3 regions of the Actinokineospora spheciospongiae genome follow, and region 1 is predicted to be linked to each of the others. Evidence: riboswitches for the same ligand, from Rfam matches in the RefSeq annotation. Region 1 holds a riboswitch; each other region holds the start of a gene.
What was found. Region 1 has a riboswitch for cobalamin ahead of DFQ13_RS13095 (FecCD family ABC transporter permease). Riboswitches for the same ligand answer to the same signal wherever they lie in the genome.
Positions count from the first base shown of each region.

Region 2: it holds a riboswitch for cobalamin, as region 1 does, so the genes downstream of both, DFQ13_RS01585 (ABC transporter substrate-binding protein) here and DFQ13_RS13095 (FecCD family ABC transporter permease) in region 1, are expected to answer to the same signal.
Region 3: it holds a riboswitch for cobalamin, as region 1 does, so the genes downstream of both, DFQ13_RS24080 (VWA domain-containing protein) here and DFQ13_RS13095 (FecCD family ABC transporter permease) in region 1, are expected to answer to the same signal.

Region 1 is NZ_QHCP01000004.1:466,933-472,618, reverse strand. Features, by position in the region: gene DFQ13_RS13110 (HD domain-containing protein) at 1-984, opposite strand, end outside; gene DFQ13_RS13105 (ABC transporter substrate-binding protein) at 1,105-2,136, opposite strand; gene DFQ13_RS13100 (ABC transporter ATP-binding protein) at 2,133-2,903, opposite strand; gene DFQ13_RS13095 (FecCD family ABC transporter permease) at 2,900-3,925, opposite strand; cobalamin riboswitch at 3,993-4,114, opposite strand; gene DFQ13_RS13090 (acyl-CoA dehydrogenase) at 4,226-5,686, opposite strand, start outside.
Region 2 is NZ_QHCP01000001.1:379,850-385,535, reverse strand. Features, by position in the region: gene DFQ13_RS01610 (TetR/AcrR family transcriptional regulator) at 1-73, opposite strand, end outside; gene DFQ13_RS01605 (SDR family NAD(P)-dependent oxidoreductase) at 63-593, shown strand; gene DFQ13_RS01600 (DUF998 domain-containing protein) at 629-1,300, opposite strand; gene DFQ13_RS01595 (lipase/acyltransferase domain-containing protein) at 1,297-2,535, opposite strand; gene DFQ13_RS01590 (isochorismatase family protein) at 2,697-3,248, shown strand; cobalamin riboswitch at 3,293-3,431, shown strand; gene DFQ13_RS01585 (ABC transporter substrate-binding protein) at 3,446-5,035, shown strand; gene DFQ13_RS01580 (ABC transporter permease) at 5,037-5,686, shown strand, end outside.
Region 3 is NZ_QHCP01000010.1:89,392-95,077, forward strand. Features, by position in the region: gene DFQ13_RS24065 (cobalt-precorrin-5B (C(1))-methyltransferase) at 36-1,127, shown strand; gene cobM (precorrin-4 C(11)-methyltransferase) at 1,121-1,867, opposite strand; gene cbiE (precorrin-6y C5,15-methyltransferase (decarboxylating) subunit CbiE) at 1,864-3,060, opposite strand; cobalamin riboswitch at 3,150-3,320, shown strand; gene DFQ13_RS24080 (VWA domain-containing protein) at 3,352-5,385, shown strand; gene cobO (cob(I)yrinic acid a,c-diamide adenosyltransferase) at 5,398-5,686, shown strand, end outside.

The DNA.
Region 1 (5,686 bases):
GGCGTGTGGGCAGGCGGCGCGCAGGACGGGCACAGCGGGCGCGCCACCCCAACTCGCCTCGTGCAGGGTGGCGCGGAGGGCATCGAGGTCGACCGGGTCGGGGATGGCGAGGTGCTCGGCCACCACGTCGGGGAGCGTGAACGCCTCCACCGACATGCCGTGGGCGAGGGCGAGCACCAAGGTCAGCAGGTGTTCGCGGACCCGCTGCCCGGACATGCCGCGCACCTGGTCCTGGACGCGCAGCCCGGACAGGAACTCGTCGCCGCACACGCCGGGGCCCCGGCGCAGGCCGGGCAGCACTCGGGCGATCCGCCGAGGGTCGGCCACCGAGGGCAAGCCCAGTGGGTCGCACAGATCCGCAACCGTGGGCACAGCCACCGAGTCGGCTGGGGATGCGGCGCCCCCGGTCAGGTTGCGGCGGACGATCCAGCGGTGGAACAGCCACCAGCCGATAGCCGCGCCCTCCGCCGGACTGCGGCGGGCGCGGTCGACAAGGGCCGGGTGGTGGTCGGCGGACTCCTGGAACGACGCGCGGACTCCGGCTGTCGAACGCGGGTTCCAGGGTTCGACCCCCACCAGTGCGGCGGCGACGCGCAGGTGGTGCACGTGGTGGATGAGGGGGACCAGGGTGAACAAGGCCGCCTCAACCGGGTGGAGTTCCACCTCTCCTGCGTCCCCGAGCAACCAGGCGGTGTTGTCCAGGACGCGCAGAGGGAAGTCCGGTTCGTACCACGGGTCACCGGGTAGGGCCGCCGCTGCCGCGTCGCGGTGATCCGACAGGACACCCGCGGCCACCGCGACCTTGTTCCGCAGGTCGGTGGCATCCGCCCGGACGTGGTTCCACGGCGGGGCGTTGTGCGCGGCTTCGGACCAGCCACTCAGCGGAGGTGGGGTGGGTGGGGAGGTGAAGATGATGTTGCCGTGCAGGTCACGGAGCTGCACCACCTTGTTGCCGTTGCCGTGGACCCGGTTGATGTCTGCCACGCTCATCCTTCCGCACCCTGGTTGGTCCGGAAGTCTACGCACGCTCGCTTTCTCGGAAATACGATTCCGGACCGGTCTCAGGCCTCAGCAGTGCCCTCGACACCGCTGTCCACGGCCGCCTCAGCCCGCGGCGACCTCGTCGTCGGCGCGGGGCTTGAGGCCCGAGGCGGGGGCGAGGCCCCACTCCTCCAGCGCGGACCGGACCTGCTCGGCGGCGTCGATGTTGAGCGGGCTGCTGGTCCAGAGCGCGTAGGGGAGGTTGAGGAAGCGGCGTTGCTTCACCGCGGGGAGGTCGGCGATGCCGGGGCGGGCGGTGAGCAGGTCGATCTTCTGCTGGAAGGTCTGCGGCGGGTAGTCGACGAACAGGAAGGCGGCGGGATCGGCGGCGGCGACGCGCTCCCAGGAGACCGCGGTCCAGGTGTCGTCGAGGTCGGCGAGGGCGTTGCGGGCGCCCGCGGCGTCGAGGATGGCCTGCGGGGCGCCGAAGCGGCCGCTGGAGAACACCGTGTCGCTGGCGCTGTCGAAGAGGAACACCGTCGGCGGGGTGGGCGGTTGCGGTGCCGCGCGGAGTGCGGCCAGGCGGGTGTCGAGGTCGGTGAGCACGTCCGCGGCCCGGGGAGCGCGGCCGGTGATGGTGCCGAGGTTGGTCAGGTCCTCGCGCAGTGCCTGCCACGGGTCGACGATCCCCCGGGCGCGTTGGCCGTCCTGCTGCCTGCAACTCTCGGTGAGGATGTACGGGGCGATGCCCTGGGCGCGCAGCGAGTCGGGGGTCAGGCCCTTCTCCTCGCTGTAGCCGTAGTTCCACCCCGCCACCACCACGTCGGGGCGTTGGGCGACGATGGTTTCCTTCGACGGGTACTGCGGGGCGACCTGCTTGAGCGCGTCCACGGCCGGGCCGTAGTGCGCGCGCAGGGTCGCGGCGTCGCGCTGGAGGCTGGACACGGCGGCGACCTGGTCCTGGGCACCGACGGCCAGCACCATGGCGATCATGTTGCCGTCGTTGACGAACAGGCGTTGCGCGGGCGCGGGGAACTCCTCCGCCGTGCCGCAGTTGGTCACCGTGGCGGTGCCGCCGCCCCGCGGTTGTTCGGGTGCGCTGCCGCACGCGGTGAGCGCGAGCGCGCAGGCGAGCAGGACGGGAGTGCGGTTCACGAATCCTCCAGGGACATCAGCAGGTGGGTGCGTCCGGTGTGCGGGTCGATCACCGGGGTGGCGCGGACACCGAAGGCCGCGCGGACCACCTCGGAGGCAAGCGCCTCCGCGGGCGGGAGCGCGGGCGCGGTCCGTCCACCGTGGACGACGATCAGGCGGTCGCAGGTGGCCGCGGCCAGCGACAGGTCGTGCATGGCGACGACGACGGTGCGGTGCAGGCCGCGCAGCAGTTCGACCAGGCGCAGTTGGTGGCCGACGTCGAGGTGGTTGGTCGGTTCGTCCAGCACCAGCACCGGGGCCCGCTGGGCCAGTCCGCGCGCCAGGGACACCCGGCGCCGCTCGCCGCCGGACAGGTCCTCGACCGGTCGCCGCGCCAGGTCGGCGAGGCCGACCTCGGCCAGGGCCGCCAGCACGATCGGCCGGTCGGCGTCGTCGGTGTCCCACGGCGCGGCGTGGGGCACGCGGCCGAGGGCGACCGCTTCGCGCACCAGCAACCCCGAGGGGAGGTCTTCGTCCTGGCCGACGAACGCGACCCGCCGGGCCCGGGCCCGCGCGGGCAGCCGGTGCAGGTCCTCCCCGTCGACGAGCACCCGCCCCCGGGGCGGTCGGGTGATCCCCGCCAGCGCCCGCAGCAGGGTCGACTTGCCGCTGCCGTTGGCCCCGACCACGCCGACGACCTGCCCGGGCGCGATGTCGAACGCCACGTCGACCAGCACCGCCCGGCGGCCCACCGCGCAGGTCAGGCCCACCGCGCTCAGCGCGCTCATGCGCCGAACCGGTAGCGGCGCCTGCCCAGCAGGGCCAGGAACGCCGGGGCACCGATGAGGCCAGACACGACGCTCAGCGGGATCTCGGTGGGCCGCACGGCGACTCGGGTGACCACGTCGACCCACACCAGGAACAGCGCCCCGCTCAAGGCCGCGACCGGCAGCACCGCCCGGTGCCTCGGACCCACCAGCAGCCGCGCGGCGTGCGGGACGACGAGCCCGGCGAACCCGATGCCGCCCGAGACCGCGACCAGGACACCCACCAGGACGCCCAGCGCCACGAACAGCCCGACCCGGACCCGGCGCACCGGCACCCCGACCGCCGCCGCGGTGTCCGGTCCGACGAGCAACGCGTCCAACCACCGGCTGCCCAGCAGCAACAGCACCACCACCGCGGGCACCACCGCGGCGGGCAGCAGCAACTGCTGCCAGGTGGCGCCTGCCAGGCTCCCCAACAGCCAGAACAGGACCGACTGGGCGGCGGCGGGGTCCGGGCTGCGGAAGACCAGGTAACTGGCGAGCGCGGAGAACATCGACCCGAGGACGGTCCCGGTCAGCACCAGCCGCAGCGGGGTCAACCCGCCCTGCGCGGTGGCGACCCCGAACACGATCAGCGCCGCCGCCAGCGCACCCACCAGGGCACCGGCGGTCAGGGCGAAGATCCCGGCCGAGGCGAACAGCCCCGTCGTGATCACCGCCGTGGCGCCCACCCCCGCCCCGGAGGACACCCCGAGCAGGTAGGGGTCGGCCAGCGGGTTGCGCACGAGGGTCTGCATCCCGACGCCCGCCACGGCCAACCCGGCACCCACCAGGGCGGCGAGCAGCACCCGGGGCACCCGGAACTGCCAGACGATCGTGTCGGCGGCGAGGTCCACCGCGATCCCGCCGTGCAGCCGCCCCCACAGCGCGCGACCCACCTCGGACAGCCCCAGCGGCTCGGCGCCGAACGCCGTGGACAGGACGAGGCTGAGCCCGAGCACCACCACGAGCACGGAGGCGGTGGTGCCGACGCGGAGCCTCACCCGCGCCCGGACCGGGTGCGGTTCCCCTCGTCGTCCGTCATCGTGACCTCCTCGTGGCTTGCGCGGCCTGGGAACACCAGCGACGGGGAGGGGTCTGGCTGCCGGTCGTCGGTGAGGACGACCGGTCACAGTGGCGCGACCGCTCCGGATTCCCACCGGATTCCCGCACCCGTCACCGACAGCCTAGGCACCCCCACCGGTGCCCCCCGGAACCGGCCCGGGTTCGCCGCGCACCGCCATCGGCAGGACGCGCGAACCCGAGCGGCCCTCGACGCCGCCCGTTCCCGGTGCGGGCCGCAGTCAGGCGGCGTCGCGGGGCAGGCCGAGCATGCGTTCGCCGATGACGTTGAGCTGGACCTCGGTGGTGCCGCCGTAGATCGTCATGGCGCGGCAGGCCACGACCTGGTCCATCCACCGGTCGCTGGGTTCCCCGGAGACCGCCACCACCCCGGCGATCCCGAGCTGTGCCACGCAGAACTCCGCGATCTGCTGCCCGAAGCGCATGCTGAGCAGCTTGCCGACGCTCGACGTCGTGCTCACGTCCACCCCGGAGAGCTGCTTGAGCACCGTACGGGCACCGAGCAGGTCGAGGACGTGGTTCTCGCAGGCGAACTCGCCGACCCGGTTCAGCGCGGTCGCGTCGAGGTCGCGGCCGTCGACGAATTCGAGCAGGTCCGCCAGCGTGGGATAGGAGGCGTTGCCCCGGCCCAGGGCGACGCGTTCGCTGGACAGGGTCGCGCGGGCGACCGTCCACCCCTGACCGGGTTCCCCGACGACGCAGTTGTCGGGAATGAACACGTCGTCGAGGAAGACCTCGTTGAAAAGCTGGGAACCGGTCGCCTCGCGCAGCGGCCGCACGGTGATGCCGGGGGTGGACATGTCGAGGATGAAGTAGGTGATGCCCTCGTGCTTGGGCGCGTCCGGGTCGGTGCGGGCGATGAGCATGGCCCAGTCGGAGAACTGGGCGACCGTGGTCCAGATCTTCTGGCCGTTGACCTTCCACCCGCCCTCCACCCGCGTGGCCCTGGTGGTGAGGGAGGCGAGGTCGGAACCGGCGCCGGGTTCGGAGAACAACTGGCACCACACGACTTCACCGCGCAGGGTCGGCACCACCACGCGCTGCTTCTGCTCCTCGGTGCCGAAGGCGACGATCGGCGGGACCGCCCAGCCGCCCATCAGCAGCTCCGGCAGCGGGATGCCCGCGTGCTTCAGTTCCTCGCTGATGACGACCTGTTCCAGCGGGTCCGCGCCGCGGCCGTGGGGGCGGGGCAGGTGCGGTTGGACCCAGCCGCCGTCGCCGAGCGCCACCAACTGCTCGTCCGGGTCGAGCGCGGCGATCGCGGCCAGTTCCCCGCGCACCGCCTCGCGGATCGCCTCGGCGCCGTCGGGCAGGTCGATGCGGACCCGGCGGGCGTCGCCGCCCAAGGCGTGCCGGGCCACTTCCGCGGACCACTGCGCGCTGCCGCCGAGCAGGCCGCGCAGCGTCAGCGCGCGCCGGTAGTACAGGTGGGCGTCGTGTTCCCAGGTGAACCCGATGCCGCCGAGGACCTGGACGCAGTCGGCTCCGCAGCGCACGGCGGCGTCGGGGGCGACCACCGCGGCCACGGCGGCGGCGAAGTCCGCGGTGTCGTCGCCCGCGTCCAGCGCGCGGGCGGCGTCCCAGACGCTCGCGCGGGCGCGTTCGAGTTCGACGCCCATGGCGGCGCACTTGTGCTTGACGCCCTGGAACTGGCCGATCGGGCGTCCGAACTGGACCCGCAC
Region 2 (5,686 bases), on a different contig from region 1:
AGATCCGGGCCGTTCGCGCCACCTCCTCCATGGAGGTCTTGCGGTAGCCGTGGCGGGCGAAGGTGAGCAGCACCGATTCGAGCACCGCGTCCCGGTGGCTCGCGGTGCCGGCGTTCGACGTGACCGGCGCGTCCTCGGGAATCGGCGCCGAAACGGCCCGCGCCCTCACGGCCTCCGGCGCCGAGGTGACCCTCGCCGTCCGGAACGCGGCCGCCGGTCGAGCAGTCGCGGACGCCATCAGCCGACGAGCCGCCGACGGGATCTTCGCGAACGCGGTGAACCCCGGCGGGATCGTGACCGGGTTGCAGCGGAACTTCACCCCGGCGCAGAGGCGGTCCCTCGACGCGGCCGAAGCCGCAGGCGTCTTCGGCTACAGGACGATCGGGCAGGGCGCCGCGACCACCGTCGTCGCCGCGGTCGCGCCGCAGTTCACCCGCACGGGCGGGCACTACCTCGACGACGCCCGGGAGGCGTACACCGTGCCCGACGACGCCACCATGGCCGACCACCCGCACGGCGTCAAGGAATGGGCTCTCGACCCCGCCACCGCGCAGCGCCTCTGGGTCGTCTCCACCGAGCTGACCCACGGCTGATCACCAGCGTGGCCGCGACCCGCTCGACACCGCCCTCAGGGCATCGGGGTGCGGCGGAGCCAGACGAGTGCCGCAGCGGCGGCGACGAGTTCCCACGCCTGGATCGTGTAGACCGACAGGCGCTCCCAGATGCCGTCCGGCAGGAGGTCGATCGCGGTCGTCCCGGAGTCGACCACGAGCATCACCACGCTCACGATGCCCACGACTCCGAGGGCGAGGCTCAGGGCTGAGACGCCGTGGCGTGCTGTGCGGCTGGCGATGATCGCGGTGAGGTTGCCACCGATGATGGCCATGGCCGCGCCGATGACGTGGAAGGCGGCAAGTCCGCTCTCCAGGGCTTCCTGGCTGCCGGAGAAGATGCCGACCAGGGCGATCCCGACGCCGTGGACGACCGCGAGCACGACGAACCAGCGGCGGTGCCGCACGGGCGCCGCTCGGGCGGCGAGGAGCGCGGCGACAACGAACAGGACGCCGTGGGCGATGAAACCCGCGTTCATGACCGCGTGCAGCGGTGAGTCGATCGCACGCCCGTCGACCGTCGCGACCTCCGGGACGCCGAGGTCGCTGATGTAGTTCGTCGCGTAGGAATAGCCCGGGAACGCTGATGCGGCGATCGCCTCGGCGATCAGGTATACCGCCACCGCCAGGAGCCAGCAGGACACCGCGCCTGCCAGCAGGGCGCGGGAGGCCGGTTGCCCGGTGCTCACGGGGTCTGGAGGGTGGCGACCAGGCGGTCCAGCACCTGGGGGTCGTTGGGGAGGGCGAAGTGGTCCACACCGGGGTTGTCGGTCAGGGAGAAGTGGTGGTGGCGCATGGCGTTCCAGACGCGGACGGCGTCGTTGGTGAGGTCTTCCTGGTTGCCGTCGCCGTCCCGGGTGAGGAACTGGGGCGGGGTGAGGAGTTGGCCGGTGCGGAGGTCGGGCAGGGTGGCGCCCACCACCGTCGACAGGCCGGAGCCCTTCTCCGCGTGGACGTCGACGTTCGGGAACCACCGGGGGCTGGTGAACTCCACGAATCCCACGTAGTGGCGGGCGATCTCGGCCGCGACGGGGAGGTTCGCGTCGGCGAGGAGGCGGGGGTGGTCGCGGGGCGTGTAGGAACGGCCCGTCGACCGGTCGGTGAGGACGACCTCCCGGTCCCCGAAGACCTCGGGGTCGGCGGCGCTCATGTAGGTGGAAGGGGCGGCCTGGTACATGCGGGCGCTGCTCTCGGCGTTCTCGACCGTGGTGGGGTAGCCGAAGTCCTGGATGTTCAGGCCGGTGAACAGGGTCGGGTACAGCAGGCCCTGGCCGGGGAAGTTGCCCGCGATCGGGGTGAAGCCGTGGATGTGCCGATCGCGCCACTCGCGGGTGGTGTGGGTCAGGAGGTAGTGGGCGTACAGCGGGCCGTTGGAGTGGCCGACGAGGTGGACCTTCCGGCCGCCGTTGGCGCGCACGGTGTCCTCGATGAGGCGCACGGTCCGGGGCAGGAAGCCGCCCATGTCGGGGGTCAGGCGCGAGTCGTAACCGGCCACCCGGATGTCCCGGTCGCGGACGTAGCCCACCGACTCCAGCCTGCGGTACATGGTTTCGTAGAAGGGGGCGCTGGAGGTCCGTCCGAAGTCGACCAGGCGCACGCGCACCCCGGGTTGCTCGGAGAAGCGCGCGGACATCGGCACCGCCCGGTCGGCCCTGTACCGCAGGGTCAGCAGCTTGTCCTGGCACACCTGGCTGAAATCGGCGCTCGGCCGGTCGTTGCGGTACCAGTCCTGGAAACGGCCGGTCCTCGGGCACTCCGGCGCCGCCGTCTGGCCCGCCACCACGACTTCCAACCTGTTCAGGTGGAAGGCCGGGAACAGCACCACCGGCACCCGCCCGACCGGGGCGGCCGAGGCCACACCGGCGAGCCCCGTCAACGACAACAGCACGACCAGGGCGATTCGCGCCCACACCTTCGCCTTCACCGGCAGTTCCCCCGACTCGCACTCGACCACGAGCCGCCAAGGGTACCGGTGCGTGATCGGATTCGCACTCTTCGTATCCACAGGCCGTTCCGCCGCGAGAACCCGGCAATTCTGTCGGTGCCCGGTCCTACGGTGGACGCACACCGACCCCGAGGAGCGACATGACCACCCTGACCGACCGCCCGAACACCGCGCTGCTCGTCATCGACGTCCAGAACGGGGTCATGGCGGGGACGCACAACCGGGAGGGCGTCATCGCCAACATCGCCACCCTGGTCGACCGGGCCCGCGCGGCGGGCACGACCGTCGTGTGGGTGCAGCACCACTCGGACGAGTTCCCCCGGGGCAGCGAGAAGTGGCAGTACGTCCCCGAACTGGTCCAGGACGAGTCAGAACCGTTGGTGCACAAGGCCTACGCCGACTCCTTCGACGACACCGACCTGGAGGCCGTGCTCGCGGCACACCGGGTGGGCAGCCTCGTCGTCAGCGGCGCGCAGACCGACGCGTGCATTCGGGGCACCCTGCACGGGGCGATCACCCGAGGCTACGACGCGACGCTCGTGGCCGACGCGCACACCACCGAGGACCTCTCCGAGTGGGGCGCACCGGCGCCGGACAAGGTGATCGACCACACGAACCTCTGCTGGGACCACCACACCGCTCCTGGGCGCCGGGCGGGAACGGTCAAGACCGAGTCCGTCACCTTCGGCTGAACCGGAGCGGACGTCGCACCGTGCCCGGAGTCACGTGCCACCGGGCACGGGCCGTGGGCTACGGTCCTCGCACAACCGAACAGTCCCCCGGCGGGGGAAGCCGGTGCGAATCCGGCGCTGACCCGCAACCGTGAGTGGCCGCGCGCCACGAGTCGGAATGCCCGCCCGGGAACACGAACAACCCTGTCTGTCGCGGAGTGCGGAACGGGTCCCCGTTCCGCGCCGCGCGGACGCCCGGGACAGCACTCGCCGTCCCGGAGGTCGCCACCATGGTCCAGTTCTCCCGCCGCGCGCTGCTGGGCGGTGTCCTCGGGGCCGCCGTCCTCGGTCCCCTGACCGCCTGCGCGGGCCCCGGTCCCGCCGCGTCCGGGCGACTGCGGGTCGCGTTCGCCGCGGGCGGGTCGAAGGAGACGCTGGACCCGGCGCTGGTGTCGCTGTTCGTCGACCAAGCGCGGGCGAAAGCCCTGTTCGACACCCTCGTTGCCTACAACGCGGACATGTCGCTGCGGCCCCGGCTGGCCGAGTCCTGGGAGAGCGACCCCACCGGGCGGCGGTGGCGGGTCAAGCTGCGGAAAGCCGCGTTCCACGACAACAAGCCGGTGACCGCCGAGGACGTGCTCCACAGCCTGCGGCGGGTGGCCGACCCGGCGGTGGCGTCGTCGTCGCGGCAGTACTTCGCCACGGTGGACTTCGGCGCGAGCCGGGCGCTGTCCCCCACCGAGGTGGAGTTCGTGCTGGCCGCGCCGGACTTCGAGTTCGCCTCGGGGCTGGGCGCTCCCGGGACCGAGATCGTGCCCGCGGGGACCACGGACTTCACCGCCCCGGTCGGTTCGGGGCCGTTCCGCTTCGGGTCCTTCACCCCGGGCGGCCCGGCCGTGTTCCACGCCTGGGAGGGTCACTGGGAGGGTCGGCCGACCGTGGCGGAACTGGAGTTCGTCCCGGTCAACGAGGAGGCGGCGCGGGTCAACGCCCTGCTGTCCGGCCAGGTCGACTACGCCCACGACCTGGCGACGGGCACCGCGGCCCGGCTCACCGGCGAGTCCGGGGTGTCGCTGCTGGAGACGAGGCTGACGACCATGCAGGGCGTGGCCCTGCGGCTCACCGAGCCGCCATTCTCCGACCCCCGGCTGGTGCGGGCCGTGCTGCTGGGCGTGGACCGCGACGAGCTGAACCGGATCGCCCTGTCCGGGCGCGGCGAGGTGGGCAACGACCTGTTCGGCAAGGGCCTGCGCGGGTACGCCGCCGACCTGCCCCAGCGCAGCCGGGACGTGGACGCGGCCCGCGCGCTGGTCCGCGAGGCCGGTGCCGAGGGCTTGGCGTTCCCGCTGGAGACCAGCGACATCGACCCCTGCTTCGAGACGGCGGCGACGCTCATCTCCCGCCAGCTCTCGGAGATCGGCCTGGTCGTCACCCCCAGCACCCGCGCGTCGAGCACCTACTTCACCGAGATCAAGACCAAGGGCGTCGCCGCGCACACCCGCACCGCCACCCTGCCCGTGCCCACCTTCCTCAAGCAGCGCTTCCGCACCCGGGGCTCCAGCAACACCAACGGCTTCACCTCCCCCGACTTCGACGACCTGCTGGACCGCGCCGTCGCCACCGCCGACGAGCGGCAGCGGCTGGCCCTGCTCGCCGAGGCCCAGCGGATCACCCACGACCGGGCCGGGCTGCTCGCCTGGGGGTTCAGCAACTGGACGGTGGCCACGTCGAAGCGGGTGTCCGGTGTGGTGGGCGCCCCGCCGAACACCGCCGACTGGGCCAGGTTCGACCGCGTCACCCTGTCCTGAGGTGCCGGGCTACCCGGCCAGGCGCCTGGGGCTGGCCGCGGTGCAGGCGCTGGTCGTCCTGGTGGCCACGTTCGGCATGACCGCCCTGCTCCCCGGCGACGCGTCCTCGGTGGTGCTGACCGAGCACGCCGCACCGGAGGACGTCGCGGTCGTCCGCGCCCGCCTGGGCCTGGACCAGCCGCTGACCGTCCGATTCGGACGCTGGATTTCCGGCCTGTTCACCGGTGACCTGGGTGAATCCCTGGTGACCGGCCTACCGGTGGCGGAGGAGATCGGTCGCCGCTTGGCCGCCACGGCGCTGCTCGCGGGGGTCACGCTGCTCGTGCTGCTGCCGCTGGCCCTGCTGGTCGGGGTGGCGAGCGGGCTGCGGGAGGGCTCCCGGGTGGACCGGGTGCTGACGTCGGTCGCGGTGCTGCTGCACGCGGTGCCGGAGTTCGTCCTCGGCCTGCTGCTGGTGGCGGGCCTGGCCGTGCACGGCGGCCTGTTCCCGGCGACCGCGGCCGGGGTGGACCTGCTCGCCCGGCCGGAGGTGCTGGTGCTGCCGGTGACCGTGCTGGTGGCGCGGCAGCTGTGCGACCTGGCGCGGCAGATCCGCATCGGCGTGGCGGAGCACAGCGCGGGCGAGGTGGCCGGGCACCTGCGGTTGCTCGG
Region 3 (5,686 bases), on a different contig from region 1:
ACAGCCGCCCGGACGCGGTTGGGCACGCTGGTGCCATGAGCGGAGAGCGGCGCACGCCGGAGGGGTTGCGCTACGGCTGGACCACCGGGGCGTGCGCGACCGCGGCGACGACCGCCGCCTACACCGCCCTGCTGACCGGTGAGTTCCCCGACCCGGTGACCATCACCCTCCCGAAGGGACAGACACCGGCGTTCGCGCTGGCGACCGAACACCTCGGGGACGGGGTGGCCACGGCGGGGGTGGTGAAGGACGCGGGCGACGACCCGGACGTCACCCACGGCGCCCTGGTCCGCTCGACCGTCCGCCCCGGCCCGCCCGGTTCCGGGGTGAGCTTCCGCGCCGGCCCCGGTGTCGGCACGGTCACCAAGGCCGGGCTGCCGCTGCCGGTGGGCGAGCCCGCGATCAACCCGGTGCCGCGCACGCTCATGCGCGACCACGTGGCCGCGGTGGCCGCCCGGCACGGCGGCAGCGGTGACGTGGTGGTGGAGGTCTCGGTCGACGGCGGGGAGGAACTGGCCCGCAAGACCTGGAACCCGCGGCTGGGCATCCTCGGTGGCCTGTCGATCCTGGGCACGACCGGCGTGGTGGTGCCCTACTCGTGCTCGGCGTGGATCGACAGCATCCGCCGCGGCGTGGACGTGGCCAGGGCCGCCGGGTACACCCACGTGGCGGGTTGCACCGGGTCGACGTCGGAGAAGACGGTGGCCGCGCTGCACGGGCTGCCCGAGGACGCGCTGCTGGACATGGGCGACTTCGCCGGGGCGGTGCTCAAGTACCTGCGCAGGCACCCGGTGCCCCGGCTGACGATCGCGGGCGGTTTCGGCAAGCTGTCCAAGCTCGCCGACGGCCACCTCGACCTGCACTCGGGCCGCTCGCAGGTCGACCTCGCCGCCTTGGCCGCGACCGCCGTCACCGCGGGTGGGGGCGACGAGTTGGCGGCGCGCATCACCGCGGGCAACACCGCGCTGGAGGCGCTGCGCCTGGCCGAGGCCGCGGGCGTGCCGCTGGGCGACGCGGTGGCGGCCGGGGCGAAGGCCACCGCGGTCGAGGTGCTGCGGGGGGCCGAGGTCGCGGTGGACGTGGTGGTGATCGACCGGGCCGGGGTGATCGTCGGTCGCGCTCACTGAGGCCGCTCGCGCTCGGCGGAGTAGAGGTGGCTCTCGCAGAAGCCGCCGGGGTCGAGCACGCGGCCGACGACGATCACCGCGGTGCGCCGGATGCCCGCCGCGCGCACCTGCCCGGCGATGTCGGCGAGGGTGCCGCGCAGCACGACCTCGTCGGCGCGCGAGGCGTAGGCGACCACGGCGACCGGGCAGGTGGCGCCGTAGTTCGGCACCAACTCGGCCACGACCTCGTCGATGCGCTGCACGGCCAGGTGCAGCACCATCGTCGACCGGCTGCGGCCCAGCGACGCCAGGTCCTCCCCCGGCGGCATCGGCGTCGCCCGGGCCGAGGTGCGGGTCAGCACGACGGTCTGGCCGACGCCCGGCACGGTCAGCTCGGTCTTGAGCGCGGCGGCGGCGGCGGCGAACGCGGGCACCCCGGGCACCACCTCGTAGGGCACCCCGGCCGCGTCAAGGCGGCGCATCTGCTCGGCCACGGCGCTGAACACCGACGGGTCGCCGGAGTGCAGCCGGGCCACGTCGTGCCCGGCGGCGTGCGCGGCGAGCAACTCGGCCACGATCTCGTCCAGCGTCAGGTTCGCGGTGTCGACCCGGCGCGCGCCCGGCGGGCACAGCTCCAGCAGCTCGACCGGCACCAGCGCGCCCGCGTACAGGCACACCGGGGCGGCGGCCACGACCCGCTGCCCGCGCACGGTGATCAGGTCGGCCGCACCCGGCCCGGCCCCGATGAAGTGGACGGTCACTCGCTCTCCTTCACGGCTACCCACTGCGTCACCGGCATGGCTTGGCGCCACCCGGTGAAACCCCCGACCGGCCCGGCCCGGCCCACCGACACCCGGGTCAGCGTGCCGCCGACCTCGCCGTGCCAGCGCGCCACCAGCACCTCCGACTCCAGCGTCACGGCGTTGACCACCAGCCGCCCGCCCGGTCGCAGCGCCGCCCAGCACGCGGGCAGCACCCCGTCCGCCGTCACTCCCCCGCCGACGAACACCGCGTCCGGTTCCGGCAGCCCGGCCAGCGCACCCGGCGCGGGCCCGGTCACCACCCGCAGCTCCGGCACGCCCAGCGCCAGCGCGTTGCGGCCGATCCGCCCGGCCCGGTCCGCCCGGGGTTCCACCGCGACGGCCCGGCACGCCGGGTCCGCCCGCGACCACTCGATCCCGACGCTGCCCGACCCGGCGCCCACGTCCCACAGCAGCTCACCCGGCTCGGGGGCCAGCGACGACACGGTCAGCGCGCGGACCTCCCGCTTGGTGATCTGCCCGTCGTGCTCGAACACGTCGTCGGGCAGGCCCGGCACCCGCGGCAGCCGCCGCGCCCCCGGGTCGGCCGCGCACTCGACCGCGACCACGTTCAGCGGACCCGCCTCGCCCGACCACCCGGCGGCCGTCGCGGTGACCACGGCCTCGGTGTCCGCGCCGAGGTCGGACAGCACGGTCATCCGGCTGGACCCGAACCCCCGGTCGCGCAGCAGCGCCGCCACCGCCGCCGGGGTCCGCGAACCCTCGCTCAGCACCAGCACGCGGGCGCCCGGGTGCAGCGCCGCGTGCAGCCGCTCCACCGGTCGCGCCACCGCGCTGACCACGGCGACCCCGTCCAGCGCCCACCCCAACCGGGCGCAGGCCAGCGACGCCGACGACGGGTGCGGCAGCACGCGCACGGCGGTGTGCCGGGCCAGAGTGGTGCCGATGCCGTGGAACATCGGGTCCCCGCTGGCCAGCACGCACAGCACCGAACCGGCGTGCGCCGCGAGCAGGGCGGGGACGGCGGGCAGCAGCGGCGTCGGCCAGGCGACCCGCTCGGCGGTCACCTCGGGCGGCAGCAGGTCCAGTTGCCGGGGCGCGCCGAGCACGACCTCGGCGCGCGCGAGGGCCGAGCGGGACGCGGGCGCCAGCCCGGTCCAGCCGTCGGCGCCGATACCCACCACGGTGACCACGGGCGGCAACGCTAACCCACCCGGGCGGCCGACCAGTCGAGACGCGCACCACGTGGCTTGGCACCCGTCGGTGCGGGATGCGACGATCACGGGCAGACCAAGCAGGGTGTGCGGAGGAAACCGGTGCGATTCCGGTGCGGTCCCGCCACTGTGACCGGGGAGTTCTCCCGTCGAGGTGCCACTGGGGCGCGAGCCCCGGGAAGGCGGCGGGAGCGCGGCGATCCGGGAGCCAGGACACTCGCCCCCTGCTCGAGACCGACCCGGGCGCGGACCCGGAGTGAGGATCGTGGCGTGCCCAGTCCTGCCGGTTTTCCGTTCTCGGCCGTCGTCGGCCACGCCGACCTGCGGTTGTCCCTGCTGCTCAACGCGGTGCACCCGGCGATCGGCGGGGTGCTGGTGCGCGGGGAGAAGGGCACCGCGAAGTCGACCGTGGTGCGCGCGCTCGCCGCGCTGCTGCCCGCGCTGGCGGTGGTCGAGGGCTGCCGGTTCGGCTGCGACCCCGCCGCCCCGGACCCCGGCTGCCCCGATGGCCCCCATCTCGAACCCGATGCCGCTTCCCGGCCTGCGCGGTTGGTGGAGCTGCCGGTCGGCGCCACCGAGGACCGGCTGATCGGCTCCCTGGACCTGGAGCGCGCGCTGACCGAGGGCGTCCGCGCCTACCAGCCCGGCCTGCTCGCCGCCGCGCACCGGGGCGTGCTCTACGTCGACGAGGTCAACCTGCTGCACGACCACCTGGTGGACCTGCTGCTCGACGCCGCCGCCATGGGCCGCGCGCACGTGGAGCGCGAGGGCGTGTCGGTGGCGCACGCGGCGTCGTTCCTGCTGGTCGGGACGATGAACCCGGAGGAGGGCGAGCTGCGCCCGCAGCTCCTCGACCGGTTCGGGCTGACCGTGGAGGTGCGCGCGGCCCGCGACGTCGACACCCGCACCGAGGTGATCCGGCGGCGGCTGGCGTTCGAGGCCGACCCGGCCGGGTTCGCCGCGGGCTGGGCGGCGGCCGACGCCGACCTGGCCGCCCGGATCGCCGCCGCGCGGGCGGCGCTGCCGGGGGTCGCCCTGCCGGACGCCGAGCTGCGCCGGATCGCGGCGGTGTGCGCGGCGTTCGACGTGGACGGGATGCGCGCGGACCTGGTGCTCGCCAGGGCCGCGATCGCGCACGCCGCCTGGCGCGGGGCCGACGCGGTGGCCGAGGAGGACGTGGCGGTGGCCGCCCGGCTGGCGCTGCCGCACCGGCGCAGGCGCGACCCGTTCGACGAGCCCGGCATCGAGCAGGACCAGCTCGACCAGGCGCTGCGCGACGCCGCCGAGCAGACCGGCGAACCCGAGCGGACCGACCCGGACCCCGATCCCGATCCCGGCCCGGACGGCCCCGGCGGCGGCGCGCCCGACCCGGGCGACGGCCCGGCGGACGACTCGGGCCAATCCGACAGCCCGCCCCCCGACGGTCCGGCCCCCGAGGGCCAGGACACCCAGCCGAAGGGCGGGGGCGGCGGCACGCAGGCCCCCGCCACCCCCGACCCGGCGTTCACCGCCCGGCTGCTCCAGGTCGACGGCGTCGGCGAGGGCGCTCCCGGGCGCCGCTCCCGCTCCCGGGCGGGCTCCGGGCGGGCGCTGCGCGCGGCCACGTCGCAGGGCAGCGGCATCCACCTGGTCGGCACCATGACCGCGGCGGCGCCGATGCAGTTGGTGCGCGGGCGCAGCGGCCCCGGCCTGGTCGTGCGGCCCGACGACGTGCGGCGGGCGGTGCGCGAGGGGCGCGAGTCGAACCTGGTGCTGTTCGTGGTCGACGCCTCGGGATCGATGGCCGCGCGCAAGCGGATGTCGGCGGTGACCGGCGCGGTGATCTCCCTGCTGCGCGACGCCTACCAGCGCCGCGACAAGGTGGGCCTGGTGACCTTCCGCGGACCCGGGGCCGAGGTGGCGCTGCCGCCGACGTCGTCGGTGGAGGCGGCGGTGGCCCGGTTGCGCGCGCTGCGCACCGGCGGGCGGACCCCGCTGGCCGACGGGCTGCTGCGGGCTCGGGAACTGCTGCGGGTGGAGCGGCTGCGCGACCCGCGCCGCCGGGCGCTGCTGGTGGTCGTGACCGACGGGCGGGCGACCGTCGCGGCCCGGCCGGGTGGCGACGCGGTGGCCGACGCGGTGCGGGCCGCCGGGCTGGTGGCCGCCGACGGCGTGGCCAGCGTGGTCGTCGACTGCGAGTCCGGGCCGGTGCGGCTGGGGCTGGCCGGTCGGGTGAGCGCCGCGCTGGGCGGCACCGGGCTGCGCCTGGAGGAACTGTCCGCCGATGCCGTGGCCGGGGTCGTCCGCGCCGCGCGCGCAGCGTAAGGGGGTCCGACGATGCCGCAGGGCAAGCCGTCGGTGGTGCCGCAGGACGGGCTGACCACGCGCCAGCGCCGCAACCGGCCACTGGTCGTGGTGCACACCGGGGAGATGAAGGGCAAGTCCACCGCCGCGTTCGGCCTGGCGCTGCGCGGCTGGAACCAGGGCTGGGACATCGGGGTGTTCCAGTTCGTGAAGTCGGCGAAGTGGAAGGTCGGCGAGGAGAACGCGTTCCTGGCGTTGGGGCGGCTGCACGCCGAGACCGGCGAGGGCGGCCCGGTGCAGTGGCACAAGATGGGCGCCGGGT